Regions from separate parts of the Gordonia rubripertincta genome, predicted to be linked through region 2. Evidence: riboswitches for the same ligand, from Rfam matches in the RefSeq annotation. Region 2 holds a riboswitch; the other holds the start of a gene.

Region 1 (9,441 bases), 2.2 Mb from region 2:
GTCCAGTTGCTCGACGCCATGCATCTGTCGCAGGAACGGTCACGGATGGCGAGTCTGGGCTCGCGCCACGACGGAATCGCACGCCGGTGGTCTGTACTGCAACGTCCGTCGGACGGGGCGGGGCACTAGGCTCTCTGCGTGTGAGTACCGCACAGTCTGCCTTCACCTGGCCGCAGATCCTCGGCAAGATCACCGATCGCATCGACCTCTCCGCCGAAGAGGCGGGCTGGGCGATGAACGAGATCATGACCGACAGCGCCAGCGGCGCCCAGATCGCCGCCTTCGGCGTCGGCGTGAAGATGAAGGGCGCGGCGCCCGGCGAGCTCGTCGGCCTGGCGCAGGCGATGCTCGATCACGCGACCCTCGTCGAGGTGAGCCGCCCGGCGGTCGATGTGGTCGGTACCGGCGGCGACCGGTCACACACCGTCAACATCTCCACGATGACCTCGATCGTGATCGCGGCAGCAGGTATCGCGGTCGTGAAGCACGGCAACCGGGCGGCGTCGTCGAAGAGTGGCGGTGCCGACGTGCTCGAGGCGCTCGGGGTGGACATCACCCTGTCGGCAGACGCGGTGGCGCAGTGTGTGGACGAGCTCGGTATCGGGTTCTGCTTCGCGCCGGTGTTCCACCCGGCCTTCCGGTTCACCGGCCCGCCGCGGAAGGAGATCGGCATCCCGACCGTGTTCAACGTGCTCGGACCGCTGACCAACCCGGCGCGCCCCAAAGCCGGCCTCATCGGCTGCGCCTTCGCCGATCTCGCCCCAGTTCTGGCCAGCGCGTTCGCCGATCGCGGCGGTTCGGCTCTGGTGGTGCGCGGCGACGACGGCCTCGACGAACTCACCACGACCACCACCTCGACGGTGTGGCAGGTCGTCGGCGGTCAGGTGTCCCAGATCCGCATCGACCCGGCCGATCTCGGCATCGCCCGCGTCCAGCTGTCCGCACTGCAGGGCGGCGACGCGGTCGCCAACGCCGCCATCGCTCGCGAATTGTTCTCGGGCACAACAGGTCCCGTGCGCGATGCGGTTTTGCTGAACTCCGCGGGCGCGATCGTGGCGTTCGAACAGCAGGGTCCGATGACGTCGGCCGAGCTGACCGAGGCACTCGGCGCAGCGAAGGATCGGGCCGCCGACGCCATCGACTCGGGTGCGGCGGCGACGCTGCTCGACCGCTGGGCGGCGCTGAGCACCCAGCTGGGATCGGCAGCTCGCGGCTAGTTCTCGCCGATGGAGAAGCCACCCTCGACGTCCGAGCTGGAGTAGCTGCGGAACGCGATGTGGGTGGCGGACTTGAGCACGCCGGGCAGTCGATTGATCTGCCCGGTCACCACCGACGCGATGTGCTCGTGGTCGCGGACGCGGATCTTCGCGATGAGGTCGACGTCACCCGCGCAGGAGTACACCTCTTCGACGCCGGCGATGTCGGCCACGGCCTGAGCGGTCTCCGGGATCTGGTGGATGTCGGCCTGGATGAGGACGATGGCAGTGATCATGGCGCAAGCCTAGTGGCCACCAGCTCACGGATCGGCGAGCGCGGCGCGGCTCGTGGCGTCCGGTGCATCACCGCGCGGGCGTCGGAGCGGGCATCCCGCGCGGATTGCGACCAGCCGCGCCGGCGTTCGGCGCATCCTGCCGGGAGCGCCACCGGGTCGGTGGTGGACACGATCCGGGCCCCGGGTTCGGTCATCCACCGGTAGATCAGCGCCACCTCCTCCGGCGGTGCCCCGCGCAACGGCCCGGGCTCGGGGATGACGGTCTCGGCCGCAGCGACGAGGGCGTCGACGACCGGCATGGGGGAGACGCCTCGCCGGGCGCGCCCGGCCGCCGCGAGCCGTCCGTGGCGGACGACGGCGAGATGCCAGCCGCGTTCGTCGTCGGGGCGGGCGATGACGATCTCGGCGATCGCACACAGCGCGGCCAGCCGCTGACACCGCGCGAGGGCGTCGATGGTCAACGCGAGCCGGTCGCGGTGGCGTGCCGCAGTCTCGAACATCTGGGCCTCCGAGAGGTCGGCGAGGCGTGCGGTGAGGTCGTCGAGGAGGTCGTCGGCCTCGCCGCGCATCAGCCGGCGGGCCGCGGTCACGCGCGGTAGGTAATCCGGGACGGTCTGCGGCTGTTCCGCGGCGGCGTGGCATCCGCCGGGCTGGCGGACACCGTCGGCCGTTGGGCACCAGTGGTAACCGGTGGCCCCGAGCCGCTTGGTGCACGTACGGAGTCCGGCGGCCGCGGCGATCACGTCGGCCACCGTCGCCGCGTTGTTGCGGTTGCCCACCGGACCGATGGACTCGTCCGTGGGCGTGCGGCTCACCTTGAGGCGGGGGAAACGCTCCTCGGTGAGAGTCACCCACCATCCCTTGTGGGGCTGCGTCGAACGCCGGTTGTAGGCCGGTGCGTGCGCGGCGAGCAGCCGGAGTTCGCGGACGGCCGCCTCGAGGGCGTGGGAACACTCGACGACGTCGACGCGCTCGGCCAGCAGGACCATCTCGGCGATACGGCGTCGGGGGTCGCTGCCGGAGAAGTAGGAACGGACGCGGCGTCGGAGGTCCACCGCGGTGCCGACATAGAGGACCTCGTTCGACGGCCCGCGAAAGAGGTAGACGCCCGGTCGCGCGGGTACGCGGTCGGCCATCTGCCGTTTGGCCCGCAAACGGGGGTCGGTGCGGGGCAGATAAGAGGTGAGTTCCCCGACCGTCGAGATTCCCTGGTTCCCGACCCGTTCGAGGAGACGGTGGAAGACCTCGACAGTGGCGCGGGCGTCGTCCAGGGCGCGGTGGGTGGGACGGACCGACACGTCGAAGAGGTCTGCGAGGGCGCTGAGCTTGACCGTGGGCGCCTCGTCGCGCGGCAGGATGCGCCGGGCCATCGTCACGGTGCAGAGGCTCAGGCTGAACGGCCAGTCCAGATGGAGCCGGAGGGCGTTCTGTCGCAGGAACCCCATGTCGAAGCGAGCGTTGTGCGCGACCAGGATCGAACCGCGGGCGAATTCGAGGAACGCCGGCAGTACGGACTCGATCCGGGGCGCATCGGTGACCATCGCCGTCGTGATCCCCGTGAGCGTGACGATCTGCGGCGGGATGGGCCGGCCCGGATCCACGAGGGTGGCGAACTCGCCGATCACCTCGCCGCCGCGGATCTTCACCGCGCCGATCTCGGTGATGCGGTCGTGCGCGGGATTCGAACCAGTCGTCTCGAGGTCGACGACGACGAGGGTGGTGTCGAACAGGGCCCGATCGCTGAACTCGCTCGACATGGCGTCGTCGCCGTTGGCCTGGTCCGCGGCTTCGAGGTCGGCGAAGGTCAGTTGTCCCGTGGTCACCTGTCCTGCGGCTGCACCGCCACCATCCCTGAGCGTCACGAGGCGAACATTAGTTCGATGCACCGACACGGGGGATGTGACACCCCGATCTATCGTTCCGTTTCGATCCGGGAGTGCGGCAGGGACGTTCGCCGACGTCGTCTGTTACTCGTGTGACGGATGTTTCGAACAGTGTGCGAACGAGTTTGTCGGTGGTGCCCCCTAGTCTCCACCTCGAAGTGAGAGATCGACGCCGACGGCGGCGAATCCACCCGCCGTGACCCGCACGATCCGGAGTTCAAACGCCTCCGACGGCCAGATGAGATGGAGATCACACGATGCACGTTGATTGCGCGACCTGCCCGGCCCGCCCCGTCGCCTGTGACGGGTGCATGATGACGGTACTTTTCGGTGGCCCGAACTGGGACGATGCACCTGCCGAAGGTGGAGCTTCGGTAACGGTGCAGGCCCTCGACGACGATGCGGAACTGGACCTCGCGATCGATGTTCTCCAGTCGGCTGCAATGATCACCAGTGCCGCTGCACGATCTGCAAGAACCGCGAAAACCGCACGTCAGATCCCCTTTCGGGTGGTCTCCTCGACAGAGCTCCGCGCAGGCTGAGAATCGGCGGCGAATTGCGTGTCCGTTGCCTAGTGGACACAGCGCCGACGATTTCGTAACCTTTCTGAGACCTTTGCGGAGCGTCCCGCTTCAACAGAAGTGGTCCGCACAAGTCGCCGCTCAATCGCCCTCGCGGGCGAACCGGGGAACCACATACTTCGGGCAGCGTGGCCTGGCCTGTCACAACCGACATGACCAGCCGGAACTGTCCCGATCGGGGTGAATCGCGTCAACGCGCAAACGTGTCCTCCTGGGATACGCCTGTGCCGAAAACGCGTAGGGCCACTCTTCCGGCCCGAACCCGACAGCTAACCCGGTCGGCGGTACAGGGAGAAACTGAAGGAGAACTCGCTTCGTGCCCAAACATCGTTTGGAACAGCCCAATCGTGGGAGCAAGGTTGCCAAGAAGGCGGTGATCGCTGGATCGATCACGCTCGGTTCGCTCGCCGCCGCGGCCGGACCTGCCCTTGCAGCCCCGGTCCACACCCCGCTCGGTACCTTCGAGATCCCGGCTCTGCCCGGTGAGCAGAAGGCCCCGGAAGCGGCCCCCGCACCCAAGCCCGTCGCGAAGAAGTCGCCGGCTGCCACGGTCGAGATCCCCAACGTCGGCCAGTTCACCATCCCGGGTATCGGCCAGAACCAGATCCCGCAGCAGTTCCGCCCGCACGGTGGCGCTCCCCTCGGGCAGCCGCAGTTGACCGCCGGCCAGAAGGCCGTCAAGGCTGCGGAGAGCAAGATCGGCTCGCCGTACTCTTACGGTTCGGCCGGCCCCAACGCCTTCGACTGCTCGGGTCTCGTCTACTGGTCCTACAAGCAGGCCGGCAAGACCATCCCCCGTGACAGCTACGGCCAGCTCGGTGGCGGTCGCGCGGTCTCCTACAGCGAGGCCAAGCCCGGCGACGTGATGATCTTTAACGGTGGCGGCCATGCCGGCATCTACGTCGGAAACGGACAGTTCGTCCACTCCTCGACCTACGGCACGCCCGTGAAGCGTGACGCCGTCAAGGAATGGCAGCTCACCGGAATCCGGCGGTACTGATTCCAACTGAACACGAGCATCAGGAGAGGGCGGGTCGCGAGCTTTGTGCGATCCGCCCGATCCAGTCCTGGGGGCCACCGGGGGAACTCAGGGTGGTCCGCGGGGAGGAACGAAGCGGTAGAGGAGTGACTGGACCGTGCTTTCCGGGGAGGGACTAGTGAACGCGACGCGTCGGCGCGCTCGATCGGGCCCGATGGTGCTCGCCTTGTGCCTGCTGGCGGCGATCGTGACGGCCGTCCCGCTGACGACCGGCGTCGCCGGGCAGGCCCAGGCCGCGCCCGCGCGATCGGCCGACCAGCTACTCGATCGCTACAAGCAGCTCGGTACCGAGGCCGAGAAGACCACCGAGGCGATGCACAACGCCAAGATCGAGTACGACAAGCAACGCTCGATCGTCACCCAGGCGAAGCGGGCCGCCGCCGACGCCCAGCGCAAACTCGACATCAGCCGTGAACAGCTGGCCTCCTACCAGGCCAGGGTCGACGCCATCGTCCGCGCCAGCTACCAGGGTGCCCGTGTCAGCGGGCTCTACGCGGTGATGGTCAGTGACTCGCCGCAGGCACTGCTCGATCAGATGTCCGGACTCGACATGATCTCGCGGCAGGCGGCATCCGACCTGACCGCCATCAAGAAGGTCCGCGCCCGCACCGCGGCCGCCAAGAAGGACGCCGACCAGACCGCGCTCGCCGCGTCAGAGGCCGTCTCGCGCGCCGAACGGGTCCGCGGAGACCTCCAGACCAAGCAGGCCGACCTGCAGATGCAGGCGATCCAGATCCGCGCGATCTACCAGTCGATGACCGGTAAGCAGCTGGCCGCCCTGCGCGGCCCGAAGTTCGACTTCGATCCGCGGATCGTCCCCAAGGGCACCGCCGCCGCGCTCGTCGCAGTCCAGGCCGCGCTCACGCGCATCGGCGATCCGTACGTCTGGGGCGCGACCGGTCCGAGCTCGTTCGACTGCTCGGGTCTGATGGTGTGGGCCTACAAGCAGGCCGGCAAGACCCTCCCGCGGTCGAGTGAGGCGCAGATGGCCGGCGGTCAGCCGGTGTCCCGCGAGGACCTCAAGCCCGGAGATCTGGTGATCTACTACCCGGACGCCCACCACGTCGGGATGTACGTCGGTGACGGATACGTCATCCACGCCTCGACCTTCGGTGTCCCGGTCAAGGTCGTCCCGCTCGACGAGGCCGGTCCGTTCAACTCCGGCCGACGGTTCTAGACTCCACTGGTGGTGTCACTCCGCGGGCGTTGGCGCCCGACGCTCGCGTCCGCGGTGGTCCTGTTCATCGGTGTGGCCGCCGGATGCGGCAGCCCGGAGCCGCCCACGACCGACGCGTCGATTTCCCGTGGCGCGTCCACGACGGCCTCGACCCCGGCCAACCCCTATGAACAGCAGCGCGCCGAGGGTGTGACGCGCCTGCTCGACGATCTCACCGGGACGATCACGTCCGGCAATCTGCAGAAGATCGGGTCGTTGCTCGACGATGCCGCGACCCCGGCCTTCGAGAGCCGCTGGGTCACCGCGGCCGAGAATTTCCGTTCCCGGCAGTTCGCCCGCGGCGACTCCGACGGCCGGTTGCAGTTCAAGAGTTTCCGCTACCAGCTGGCTCCCACGGAGGAGGCCGAGACGCTGGTGCCCGCCGACGTCCAGGGTCTCCTCGACGCGAACGGCAGCTCCGACGCCTGGGTGGCACCGGTGGAGCTGCGCTACGCCCTCGGCGGTGAACGCGCACCCGGTGTCGACGAACCCGAGATCGTGGTGACGACCCAGTTCGTGGTCGCCCGCTACGGTGACGAGTGGAAGCTCGTCGGCGACACCGCGGCACTCGGCGAGAAGCCGACCCCGACCCAGCTGTGGGAACTGCCCGGTCTGTCCGTCTCCGACGTCGCCACGGCCGGTGGGACGTCGGTGATCACCCGCTACCTCCGCACCAGCCCGGCGTCGGCGAACCTGCCCGAGCTGCTGCCCGACGCCGTCGACGCGGTGACCGCCTTCTGGGGGGACTCGTGGGACCGGCGCGCCGTGCTGGTGACCACCTCGGACCAGGAACAGTTCTCCGATCTCGTCACGCAGGATGGCGGCGTGATCGGTGCGGCGGCCGCGGCGACCGTCTACAGCCGGGTGGACTTCCCCCGGCGTACCGCCATCGGCCAGCGCGTGATCTTCACCCCGGCCGCCGACGACCTGGCCCCGCCGACACTCGACGTCGTTCTGCGTCACGAACTCACCCACGTCGCAGCCCGTGCGCAAACTGCTCTCGACGCCCCGCTCTGGATCACCGAGGGCGTGGCCGAATACGTCGGCCGCAAAGGCACCTACCGCCGTCTCGCCGACGCCGCACCCGATCTGACCGAGGCGGTCCGGGCGGGGAGAACTCCCACCGCGCTGCCGGACGATGCGGCCTTCGCGATGGACGGGCAGACCTCGCAGCTGGCCTACCAGAGCGCATGGTCGATGGCCGCCTACGTCGCGGATCGCTACGGCGAGGCGCGACTGAAGAGGTTCTATCTCGGGGTCGCGGCGACCGCCGATCCGGCTCGCCAGGACGCTGCGATCCGGGCCGCACTCGGAGTCAGCCGCGACGAGCTCATCGCCGGATGGGGCCGATGGCTCGACGGGCAGGTCCGCTGATGGGACGAACCCTGTTGATCACCAACGACTTCCCGCCCCGGCCGGGCGGAATCCAGTCCTACCTGCAGAACCTGGTCGATCTGCTCCCGCCGGGGGACATCGTCGTCTATGCGCCGCGCTGGCGCGGCCGATCACACATCGACTTCGACGCCGAGGTTCCCTACCGGGTGTACCGCCATCGCACGACGCTGATGTTGCCGACCCCGTTCGTCGCCCGCCGTGCAGCGGAAATCGTTCGGCGCGAGCAGATATCGACCGTCTGGTTCGGTGCGGCCGCGCCGCTGGCCGTCCTCGCGCCCGCGATGCGGCGGGCCGGTGCACAACGCATCCTCGCGAGCACGCACGGTCACGAGGTCGGCTGGTCGATGCTCCCCGTCGCACGTCAGGTGCTGGGCCACATCGGTCGCCACACCGACGTCATCACCTTCGTCAGCCGGTACACCCGCGGTCGATTCGCGTCGGCCTTCGGTGCGCATGCGGCATTGGAATACCTGCCGCCCGGCGTCGACGTCGCGCGGTTCTCGCCCGATCCTGTTCTGCGGCAGAAGTTCCGGGACCGCCACAAACTGGGGGACCGGCCGACGATCCTGTGTCTGTCGCGCCTCGTCCCGCGCAAGGGGCAGGACGTGCTGATCCGTGCGCTGCCGCTGATCCGCCGGACGATCCCCGACGCGGTCCTCGTCATCGTCGGTGGAGGTCCATACGCCGAGAAGCTGCACGCACTGGCGACCCGGGCGGGTGTCGAGGACCAGGTGATCTTCACCGGATCGGTTCCGGCCGAGGAACTCTCGGCGTACCACAACATCGCCGACGTCTTCGCGATGCCGTCCCGCACGCGCGGGGGAGGGCTCGACGTCGAAGGCCTCGGGATCGTCTACCTCGAGGCGTCGGCCACGGGGGTGCCTGTCGTCGCCGGCCTGTCGGGCGGCGCGCCGGAGACGGTCGTCGAGGGCATCACCGGCACAACGGTCGACGGCACCGACGTCGATGCCGTCGCGATGGCCATCCTGTCGATCCTCGGTGACCGGGCAGCCGCCGCCGAGATGGGCGCCGCCGGACGACGTTTCGTCGTCGACAACTGGCAGTGGAGTCAGATGGCCGCCCGGTTGCGGCAGTTGCTCTGAGGCTCTGAGCCTCTCGCGGCTGAAATGCGCCCCTGAGAAGCGCCCCCGGTTTCCGCCCGGCGTCGAAATGCGCCCCTGGGAAGCGCCCTCCGTAGCGCTGCGGGCGACATATCGCTCGCGGCGCCGCGCTAGAGGGAGGATCGCAGGGGTGCTTTTCAGTCTGGGGCCGATCCAAGGCGCGGATCTCAGGGGCGCTTTTCGGGGCGGGGCGCAAGTCAGGGGCGGTTTCAGTCGATCGACGCCCGGGCGGCGTGTGCCGCCTACGCCTCAGCCGACACCCGCACGACGATCTTCCCCCGCACGTGCCCGGACTGGCTGCGTTCGTGGGCGGCGGAGGCGTCAGGCAGGTCGAAGACCTGGGCGATCTCCGGCTCGAGGTCGCCGGCGTCACCGAGTCGGGCGAGTTCGGCGAGATCTGCGGAGTCGGGTCGGACCCATACGTACTCGCCGCCGAACTCGTCGCGCGCCCGGGCATCGATGATCGAGGCCACCGTGCCGCCGGCGCGGAGTACGTCTGGCACCGAGTCGATCGCGTCACCGCCGACGTAGTCGAGGACGACATCGACGCCGTCGGGCACGAGCTCGCGCACCCGGTCGGCCAGGCCGTCGCCGTAGGTGGTGGGCTCGGCGCCGAGACCCCGTAGGTAGTCGTGATTGGACTCGGAAGCGGTGCCGATGACCCGCGCGCCCAGCGACCGCGCGATCTGGACCGCGAACGATCCGACGCCGCCC
Region 2 (9,441 bases):
GCTCGACGAACGCGGGCAGCCGCAGTACGACGAGTCGGCGACCCGCGCGATGCCCACCGACCACGGGCCGCGCACGCCCAAGAAACTCACCGTGATGCGTGTGGCCGCGATGCGCAGCCGCGAACTGACGGGTAAGGGCATCGGCAAGATCCATCGGGCCGCGACCGCCGACGGTGCCGACCAATCCGGCCTCACCGCGCTCACCCTGCCGGTGATCGCGAACTTCGCCGCCGATGCCGCGATGGCCGTCGCGCTGGCCAACACCCTGTTCTTCGCGGCGGCGACGGGTGAATCCAAGACCAATGTCGCGCTGTACCTGGCGCTGACGATCGCTCCGTTCGCACTCATCGCTCCCCTGATCGGCCCGTTGCTCGACCGGCTCCAGCGCGGTCGTCGTATCGCGATGGCCACGACCTTCGGTCTGCGCGTCATCCTGGCGCTGCTGATCATGGCGAACGTCCAGTGGAACGACGCCACGCAGCAACTCGAGTACGACCCGTGGGTGCTCTATCCGTGTGCGTTGGGCCTGCTGGTGCTGTCGAAATCCTTCGGCGTGCTCAAATCGGCGGTCACCCCACGTGTGGTGCCCCCGACCATCGACCTGCCGCGGGTGAACTCCCGCCTGACCACCTTCGGTCTGATCGGCGGCACGATCGTCGGCGGCGCAGTGGCCGCACTGATCGAGATGTTGCTCGGCAAACTGCTGCCGCTGCACCTGCCGGGGGCAATGGTGTGGCTGGCGATCGTCGCCGCGGCCGGGGCCTACCTGTGCATGCGTATCCCGTCGTGGGTCGAGTCGACCGAGGGCGAGATCCCCACGACCCTGACCTATCACGGCGAACCGGCCCGCTCGACCGTGTCCGAACACGAGCCGACCAGTGCCCGCGAGGGCGCCAAGATGCTCGCCGCCAAGATGCGTCAGCCGCTCGGCCGCACGGTCGTGGCCGGCCTGTGGGGCAACGGCACCATCCGCATCCTCACCGGCTTTCTCACGCTGTTCGTGGCCTTCTACGCCAAGGCGCAGCAGGGCGACGCCTCGGACTGGACGCAGCTGCTGCTGCTCGGCGCCGTCGGTGCCGCGGCCGGTATCGGCAACATGATCGGCAACGGCGTCGGCACCCGACTGGAGCTGAAGAACCCGCCGGCCGTCATCGTGTGGGCCACCGCGGCCTGCTTCGCCGTCGCGGTCCTGGCGGCGATCTTCGGCAACATCCTCTTCGCGACGGTCGCCGCCCTGGTGGCCTCGGGTACCAGCGCCATCGGCAAGGTATGCCTCGACTCGTCGATCCAGGACGATCTGCCCGACGAGTCGCGCGCTTCGGCCTTCGGTCGGTCGGAGACGGTCCTGCAGCTGTCGTGGGTGTTCGGCGCCTCGCTCGGCGTGCTGCTGCCCCCGACCCTGTGGATCGGTTTCACCGTCGTCGCCGTGCTGCTCGGGCTGGGCCTGATCCAGACCGTGATGACGACCCGCGGGTCGTCGCTGGTGCCGGGCCTGGGCGGTCGACGCCCCGACCACGCCGCACCGACCGTCGCGTTCCGGGCCGCGCCCTCGGAGGACACCGCGCGCCGGACCGGACCGGGATCGGCACCGACCCGGGCGCATACCCAGCGGCCGACGACCACGCGGATGCCGTCGACGGCACCGTTCCCGAACTCCGGTGACCGGGCCCCCGGTGACCGCCCCACCCCCGACCAGACAGGACATCGCCGACCGTGATCAGCAGTGGTGAGAAGAAGGCTCTTTCGATCATCGCGGTCGTCGTGGTGGCGTTCGTCGCAGTCGTCGGCGTCTCGGTGTTCCTGCTGACCCGCAACTCCACGCACGACGACCGGCCGTACGTCCACATAGCTGTCGGCAAGAACCTCTACACCGTCGAGCCGGTGCGATGGTGCGACCTGCTGCTCGACGAGTGCGACCCGCCGCTCGGCACGTCGCAGCGCGAAGCGCCCCGGGTTCCGGTGGCGGTCGGCGACACGGTGATGCTGTCGGTCTCCGGCGACATCGCGAAGGGACCGTGGAACCTCGCCGCCGTCTACTGGACGCCGAAGGGACTCGTCGAGGACGAGCAGCCGCAGGCGTCGGGTGAGACCTACACGGTCACACTGAAGACGGCACCCGAATACGTCCTGCTGGGCGTCACCGTCTACCCGGCGTCGGCCCGGTTGACACAGAACGACGAGATCATCCCGCGCGGAGTGCTGGCAGCACAGACCGCACCGGAGAACTTCCTGCAGTACCTCGGCTGACGCCTCGGCGACGTCGGGCCCCGCGCGACGAGGCGGAGCTCAGCTCTCGAGTTCGCGGGCGACCGCGCGCACGACCTCGGAGATCCGCTGGGCGGTCTTGCGGTCGGGGTAACGCCCCTTGCGCAGATCCGGCTGCACCTTGCCCTCGAGCAGGGTGATCAGGTCGGCGACCATGCCGTGCAGTTCGTCGGGGGTGTGCCGCTTGGTGTCCTTGCGGGCGGCCTCGCGCACGTTCTTCGACACGCTCGGCGCGGGATCGAGAACCTTCACGCTCAGTGCCTGCGGCCCGCGGCGACCGGCCGCCATGCCGAACTCCACGCGCTGCCCCGGCTTGAGGGCCTCCACCCCTTCGGGCAGGGCGGACGAACGGACGTAGACGTCCTCACCGCTCTCCTGAGCGAGGAAGCCGAAGCCCTTGTCCGCGTCGTACCACTTCACCTTGCCGGTCGGCACTGTGCTCACCCTCATCTGTACGTCGTAGATCTCTTGCGGATCTGCCTGTCACAACAAAAGACGCCGTCACCCATCACACGACCCACGGCGGAAAGTCCGTATGGGCCCAGACGGATGCAAGGCGCCTGCTGCGCCCCATGGTAGCCAACACCCCACCCCGCGGTCACACCATTACCTCGGCGCAACCCGTCAGACCCTCGTGCGGCGTCACCCGCCCGGAGAGTGCATTACCGTGGATGACATGCAGAAGACGACGTCTCCGCGGTTGCTGCATGCGGCCATGGTGATCTTCGCGATCGGACTGATCGCCCTCGTGGCCCTGTTCGTGACCCCGCTGGTCACCGACGGCGACACCGCTCCGACCTTCGTCTACCTGTTGACCATGTGCGCACCCCTGGGTTTTCTCCTCGGCCTGGTGTACGCACTCCGTGCCGGACGCCGAGCCAGGTGAGGACCCGTGACCGCGACCATCGACACCACCCCAGAACTCGCCCCCGTCTCCGACGCCAAGGCCCTCCGGGCGGCGTTCAGCTGCTTCCCCACCGGCGTCGTCGCGGTGTGCTGCCTGCAGGGTGAGGGAGATTCGACCACGCTGATCGGAATGGCGGCGAGTTCCTTCACCACCGTCTCCCTCGACCCTCCGCTGGTGTCCGTGTGCGTCCAGAACACATCGACGACGTGGCCGCAGATCCGTACCGCACCGGCCATCGGCGTCAGCGTCTTCGCCGGCGACCAGACCGATGTCTGCCAGCAGCTCGCCGGTCCGTCGGAGCGCCGGTTCGACGGCATCACGCCGCTGCGTACCGATGCCGGTGCGGTCTTCGTCCCCGACGCCGCCGCCCACCTGTCGTGCACCATCCACAACGAGATCCAGGCCGGCGACCACACCGTCGTGCTGCTGAAGATCAACACCCTGCGCGCCGACCCCGACGTCGAGCCGCTGGTGTTCCACGCCAGCACCTTCCGTGCTCTCGAGGCCCGCAAAGACCCGAACGCCACGTGATCTGTAGGACAGCATGAGCACGGTCGGCCTCGGAATCCCCACGCCACGGTCGATGACGGCCGCGGCACCATCGGACGTGCCCACGCAGGGACCCCTGCGCGACACGTTCGGGCGGGTCGCGAAGGACCTGCGGGTCTCGGTGACCGACCGATGCAATCTGCGCTGTACCTACTGCATGCCGGCCGAGGGACTCGACTGGATGCCCAACGACGCGGTACTCAGCGCCGGCGAGCTCATCCGCGTGCTGACGGTCGCGGTCCGGGACCTGGGGATCGAACGCATCCGCTTCACCGGCGGTGAGCCCCTGCTGCGGCGCGATCTCGAGCAGGTCATCGGCGCCGTCTCCGCCCTGCCCCAGCGGCCCGAGATCGCGATGACCACCAACGGTCTCGGTCTGACGCGGCGGATCGACGGTCTCGTCGCCGCCGGGCTCAGCCGCATCAACATCTCCCTCGACACCGTCGACCGGGAACGGTTCGCCGAGATCACCCGGCGCGACCGGCTCGACGACGTGTTGGCCGGTCTCGCCGCCGCCAAACGCGCGGGTCTCGACCCCGTCAAGGTCAACGCCGTGCTCCCCGACCGCGCCGACCTCGACACCATCCCCGATCTGCTCGCCTACTGCCTGGAACAGGGCTACGAACTCCGCATCATCGAACAGATGCCCCTCGACGCCGACCACGCCTGGCAACGGGCCCGGATGGTGACCGCCGACGAGATCCTCGCGACGCTTCGCACACGGTTCGATCTGCTGCCCGATCCGGCACCGCGCGGCAGCGCCCCGGCCGCCACCTGGATCGTCGACGGCCATCGGACGTCGCGGGGCCCGGCCAAGGTCGGGGTGATCGCCTCGGTCACCCGCCCGTTCTGCGGCGACTGCGACCGCACCCGGCTCACCGCCGACGGGTCGCTGCGCAACTGCCTGTTCGCGTCGTCGGAGACCGATCTGCGCGCGGTGCTGCGCACGCTGCCCGACGACGAGGTCGACGCCGCCATCGCGGCGCTGTGGCGCACCGACATGTGGCAGAAGGCTCCCGGACACGAGGTGAACGCGGCCGGCTTCGTGCAGCCGACGCGGCCCATGTCCGCCATCGGCGGATAGGCTCGGCCCCGATGAACCTCACCGTCCGCTTCTTCGCCGCTGCTCGCGCCGCCGCCGGCACCGAGTCGCGCGTCGTCGACATCGAGCCCGCGGCCACCCTCGGGGACCTCGAGTCGACGCTGTCCGCCGGCAACCCCGAATTGGCGACGGTCCTCGAGCGGTGTTCCTATCTCCGCGACGAAACGGCCTTCACTGACCGTTCACTACCGCTCGGCATCTGCTCGACACTCGACGTCCTCCCCCCGTTCGCCGGTGGTTGACACCACAGCCGCCCTGTGACCTTTCTCACATAACGGAGCGGTAACGAGATGGCCACGGGACCGCATCCGGCGCGATGAACTGCGAGGACGCCGAAAGTTGGTCGGCAGACCAGGTTCTGGAGAAAAAATGAGTTGCGGACAAGCAGGTGAATCGGTCGATCGAAGGACGTACTGTACGAAGCGACCTTCTCGAAGGTCACGGTAAGGAAACAGAACATACGTCCCGCCGGCCGCGCCGAGCCTCGCTCCGCCGGTGGGAACGACCGCACGAAATCTAGGAGCGAGGACGGGGGACCCAACCTCATCCCCTGAGACCGGGCACCACACACGGTGTCCTCGGGGTTAAGTCCCAGGCGCAGAACCGTGGTTAACAAATCATGGTGACGCACTGGGGCCGAGCAGCCTCTCGCTCGAACCCGACAGCTGACTTCGTAGGCGCGTGGAGAGAGGAAATCGATCTATGTCCGGACGTCACCGCAAGCAGACGACCAACTCGACCACCAAGACCATCACCAAGGTCGCCCTCACCGGCGCCGTCCTCGGTGGCGGAGCCGCACTCCTGGGCACCGGTACCGCGAATGCCGCGACCGACGCCGAGTGGAACCAGGTCGCCCAGTGCGAGTCCGGCGGTAACTGGGCCATCAACACCGGCAACGGCTACCACGGCGGCCTGCAGTTCTCGCCGAGCACCTGGAGCGGCCACGGCGGCGGCGAGTTCGCCCCGACCGCCGAGCAGGCCACCCGCGAGGAGCAGATCGTCGTCGCCGAGCGCGTGCTCGCCTCGCAGGGCAAGGGCGCATGGCCCACCTGTGGCGTCGGCCTGTCGGGCCACACCCCGCGCACCGCGCCGAGCGATGTCCCGGCCCCGATCGTCAAGAAGCTCCAGGACGGCAACGGCAGCTTCAGCCTCGTCAAGGCCCCTGAGGCCAAGACCACCGACGACGTCGCCAAGCAGGTCACCTCGGTTCTCACCGACGCCGGTGTGAGCCCCGAGGTCAAGAACCTCTGGAACGCGGCCAAGAACAGCGGTGTCTCGCTGAGCCCCGATCAGATCAAGATGTTCAACGACAACAAGCACCTGCTGCCCAACCCCTGACGAGTAGCAACCCTTACCTGTAGCAGCTCGGACACAATCCGCAGCGCACAGAGGGACCCAGACGAAGGGCCCCGCACGATGACTGATCCGTGCGGGGCCCTTTTCCAATTCTCAGCTGGTTTCCGACAGCCCCGCAGCGTCGGAACCGAGAACCTGCAGTAGGGCGAGCGCCTCGGCGTCCGCCGAACCCGCCGGTGCACTGTAGAGAACCAGATGCTGATCCCGCTCGGCGAGCTCCAGCGAATCGCAGTCGACCGTGATCTTTCCGACGACGGGATGCTGCAGACTCTTCCGGAGCGTCGGTGCAGCTGCGACGTCGTGCTGATCCCACAGCCGGGCGAACTGTGCGCTGCCTTCCCGGAGATCCTCGATGAGACCGGCGACCGTCGGGTCGGAGGGATAGCGGGTCGCCGCGAGCCGCAACCTGGCGACGACGTGGTGACGGAACTCCGCGCCGTCGGAGATCCCGTACAGCGGCGCGGCGTCGTCGGTGAGGAACGCCCGACGCGCGAGATTGCGTTCGGCCGGGCCGAGTTCGCCGAAGTCCTCCAGAAGCGCGGCCGCCAGATCGTTCCACGCGAGAACCTCGAAGATCGCCGACATCACGAACCCTGCAGTCTGCGGCATGCGGCCCAGTAGGGCGACGATGCTCGGACGCACGTCCCGCCGATGAAGGGCGGTGCGGAGTGGGGCTGTCCCGGCGAGCATGTGCAGGTGATCGGACTCCTCATCGGTGAGCAGCAGCGCACCGGCGATGCCGACGAGCACCTCCGCCGACGGCCGGGGTGCGCGACCCTGCTCGAGGCGGATGTAGTACTCGGTCGAGATGTGTGCGAGCACGGCGACCTCTTCCCGCCTCAGCCCGGGAGTCCGACGCCGGGTACCGGCCGGCAGACCGACGTCCTCGGGCTGCAAACGCTCGCGTCGACTCCGCAGAAAGGAGGCGAGCCCGTGTTTGTCCATACCTCGAGTGTGCGTCCGGTCGGCCGGCGGAGAGTAGTACAGCCTGTGCCTGAATGAGGTCGTCTGTCGCGGCCACGCTGAACGGCATGACACAGAACACCGACATCCGGTCCACCCCGTCCATCGGCCTGCTCCGCGGCAAGGTCGTCTTCATCAGTGGCGCCAGCCGCGGAATCGGCGCCGCCGCAGCTCATCTGTTCGCCCACGAGGGCGCCTCGGTCGTCCTCGGTGCGCGCGGCCTCGATGCCCTCGAGCAGATCGTCGACGACATCCGGTCGACCGGCGGCACCGCCGACGCGGTGGCCCTCGACCTGGCCGACGACGCGAGTGTCCACGCCGCGATCGCCCGCGTCGAGGAGCTGTACGGCCGCCTCGACGGCGCGTTCAACAACGGTGCCGTCGTCCAGGAGGTACCCGGTCCGCTGCAGGACACCACGGCAACCGACATCGACCGGCAGTTCGCGGTGAACTTCCGCGCGCACTGGATCGCGATGAACGCCGAAGCGGCGCTGATGCGGCGCAGTGGCGGCGGCGCGATCGTGAACACCTCGAGCATCGGGTCACGACGCGCCAACCCCGACCTTCCCGCCTACGGCGCGATGAAGCGCGCGCTGAACAGCATCACCGAGACCGCGGCCGTCAGCTGGGCCCGCGACGGCATCCGCGTCAACGGGCTCACACCCGGTGGCACCGCCACCGAGATGATCGATGAGTGGGAGGCGGCCAGCCCGGGCGTCTCCCGATGGATCAGCGACTCCACACCGCTCGGCCGGATGGCCGAACCGCGGGAGATCGCCGAGGTCGCCGCGTTCCTGCTCAGCGACCGCGCCTCGTTCGTCACCGGCGCGATCGTGCCCGTCGACGGTGGCGCCGGGGCCTAGGCCGAGTTGATCCACTCCTCGGTGCCGTCGTCGTAGTACTGGTGCTTCCACACCGGGATACGTGCCTTGACCTCGTCGACGAGCCGTGCGCACGTCTCGAACGCGGCGCGGCGATGGTCGGCGGCCACGGCCACCACGAAGGCGACGTCGCCGATCTCGAGTTCGCCGACGCGGTGCGAGACGGCGACCGCGCGGACACCCTCGACCGCCGACACCTCTTCGACGACCTCGGCGAGCACCTTCGGCGCCGTCGGATGGGCGGAATAGTCCAGTTCGGCGACGGTCCGGCCGCCGTCGTGATCGCGGACCGCCCCGACGAAGCCGACGATCGCGCCGGCCTTGCCGTCCGAGGCGTCGGCGACCATCGCCTCGTGATCGGCGAGCCCGATCGGGGTGTCCGACACCGCGGTGAGTACAACCACTGCCATTTCGAGAGTCCTGTCCTGTCGCGGCGATCGGGGGACGATCAGTGATCCCCGCCGCGGATCTGGTCGAGAGCATGGTGCACGACGCCGGTGAGCACGGTCAGGCCGTCCCGCACACCGCCGGTCGAGCCGGGCAGGTTCACCACCAGTGTGGTCCCGGCGATGCCGGCGAGGCCGCGGGAGAGCACGGCCGTCGGCACCTTCGGCAATCCCGCTGCGCGGATGGCGTCGGCGAGGCCGGGGATCTCGACGTCGAGCAGCGGCCGTGTCTCCTCGGGGGTGCGGTCGGTGGGTGACAGACCTGTTCCGCCGGTGGTGAGCACGAGGTCGACGCCGGCGTAGACCGCGGCGCGGATCGCGGCGCCCACCGGTGGACCGTCGGCCACCACATCGCGTTCGGCGACCTGGAAACCCTGCTCCACGAGCCAGTCCTCGATGATCGGGCCGGTGCGATCGGGGTAGACCCCGGTGCTCGCCCGCGTCGACGCGACGACGATCTGCGCGACGCGTCGCCGTGCGGGGTCGGGCGGGGTGGTCTCAGCCATCGGACGGGTCGTCCCGCAGCCAGTCGCCGGATTTGCCGCCGGTCTTCTCGAGCAGACGGATGCCGTCCATGCGGGCGCGCTTGTCCACGGCCTTGACCATGTCGTGCAGGGTCAGCCCGGTGACGGCGACCGCGGTCAGGGCCTCCATCTCGACGCCCGTCTGGCCGGAGGTGGCTACGGTCGCGGTCACATCGATGGAGTCGGTGCCGATGGTGAAGTCGACCTCGACCGACGACAACGCCAGCTGATGGCACAGCGGGATCAACTCGTCGGTGCGCTTGGCCGCCATGATCCCGGCGATGCGGGCCGTCGCCAGCACATCGCCCTTGGGCAGCTTCGACTCACTGAGGAGGCCGATCACCTCGGCCGTGGTGTGAAAGGTGCCACCGGCGGTCGCGCGGCGCTTCGTCGGCGCCTTGTGCCCGACATCGACCATGCGTGCCGTGCCGGCACCGTCGATGTGCGA

The links. A riboswitch is a leader RNA that binds a small molecule or an ion and turns the genes downstream of it on or off. The one in region 2 is predicted to bind cyclic di-AMP.
Region 1: linked by a shared signal. The riboswitch ahead of RVF83_RS21495 (C40 family peptidase) and the one ahead of RVF83_RS11315 (transglycosylase family protein) in region 2 are both predicted to bind cyclic di-AMP.

The regions. Positions count from the first base shown of each region.
Region 1 is NZ_CP136136.1:4,725,171-4,734,611, reverse strand. Features, by position in the region: gene RVF83_RS21520 (hypothetical protein) at 1-129, shown strand, start outside; gene trpD (anthranilate phosphoribosyltransferase) at 141-1,217, shown strand; gene RVF83_RS21510 (Lrp/AsnC family transcriptional regulator) at 1,214-1,492, opposite strand; gene RVF83_RS21505 (DEDD exonuclease domain-containing protein) at 1,489-3,354, opposite strand; gene RVF83_RS21500 (hypothetical protein) at 3,687-3,917, shown strand; cyclic di-AMP (ydaO/yuaA leader) riboswitch at 4,025-4,255, shown strand; gene RVF83_RS21495 (C40 family peptidase) at 4,273-4,956, shown strand; gene RVF83_RS21490 (C40 family peptidase) at 5,093-6,172, shown strand; gene RVF83_RS21485 (hypothetical protein) at 6,182-7,585, shown strand; gene RVF83_RS21480 (glycosyltransferase family 4 protein) at 7,585-8,709, shown strand; gene RVF83_RS21475 (NADP-dependent oxidoreductase) at 8,970-9,441, opposite strand, start outside.
Region 2 is NZ_CP136136.1:2,490,935-2,500,375, reverse strand. Features, by position in the region: gene RVF83_RS11350 (MFS transporter) at 1-1,717, shown strand, start outside; gene RVF83_RS11345 (DUF2771 family protein) at 1,714-2,247, shown strand; gene RVF83_RS11340 (cold-shock protein) at 2,287-2,700, opposite strand; gene RVF83_RS11335 (hypothetical protein) at 2,942-3,151, shown strand; gene RVF83_RS11330 (flavin reductase family protein) at 3,158-3,703, shown strand; gene moaA (GTP 3',8-cyclase MoaA) at 3,717-4,805, shown strand; gene RVF83_RS11320 (MoaD/ThiS family protein) at 4,817-5,065, shown strand; cyclic di-AMP (ydaO/yuaA leader) riboswitch at 5,320-5,519, shown strand; gene RVF83_RS11315 (transglycosylase family protein) at 5,526-6,161, shown strand; gene RVF83_RS11310 (helix-turn-helix domain-containing protein) at 6,273-7,124, opposite strand; gene RVF83_RS11305 (SDR family NAD(P)-dependent oxidoreductase) at 7,211-8,005, shown strand; gene RVF83_RS11300 (molybdenum cofactor biosynthesis protein MoaE) at 8,002-8,433, opposite strand; gene RVF83_RS11295 (MogA/MoaB family molybdenum cofactor biosynthesis protein) at 8,472-8,975, opposite strand; gene moaC (cyclic pyranopterin monophosphate synthase MoaC) at 8,968-9,441, opposite strand, start outside.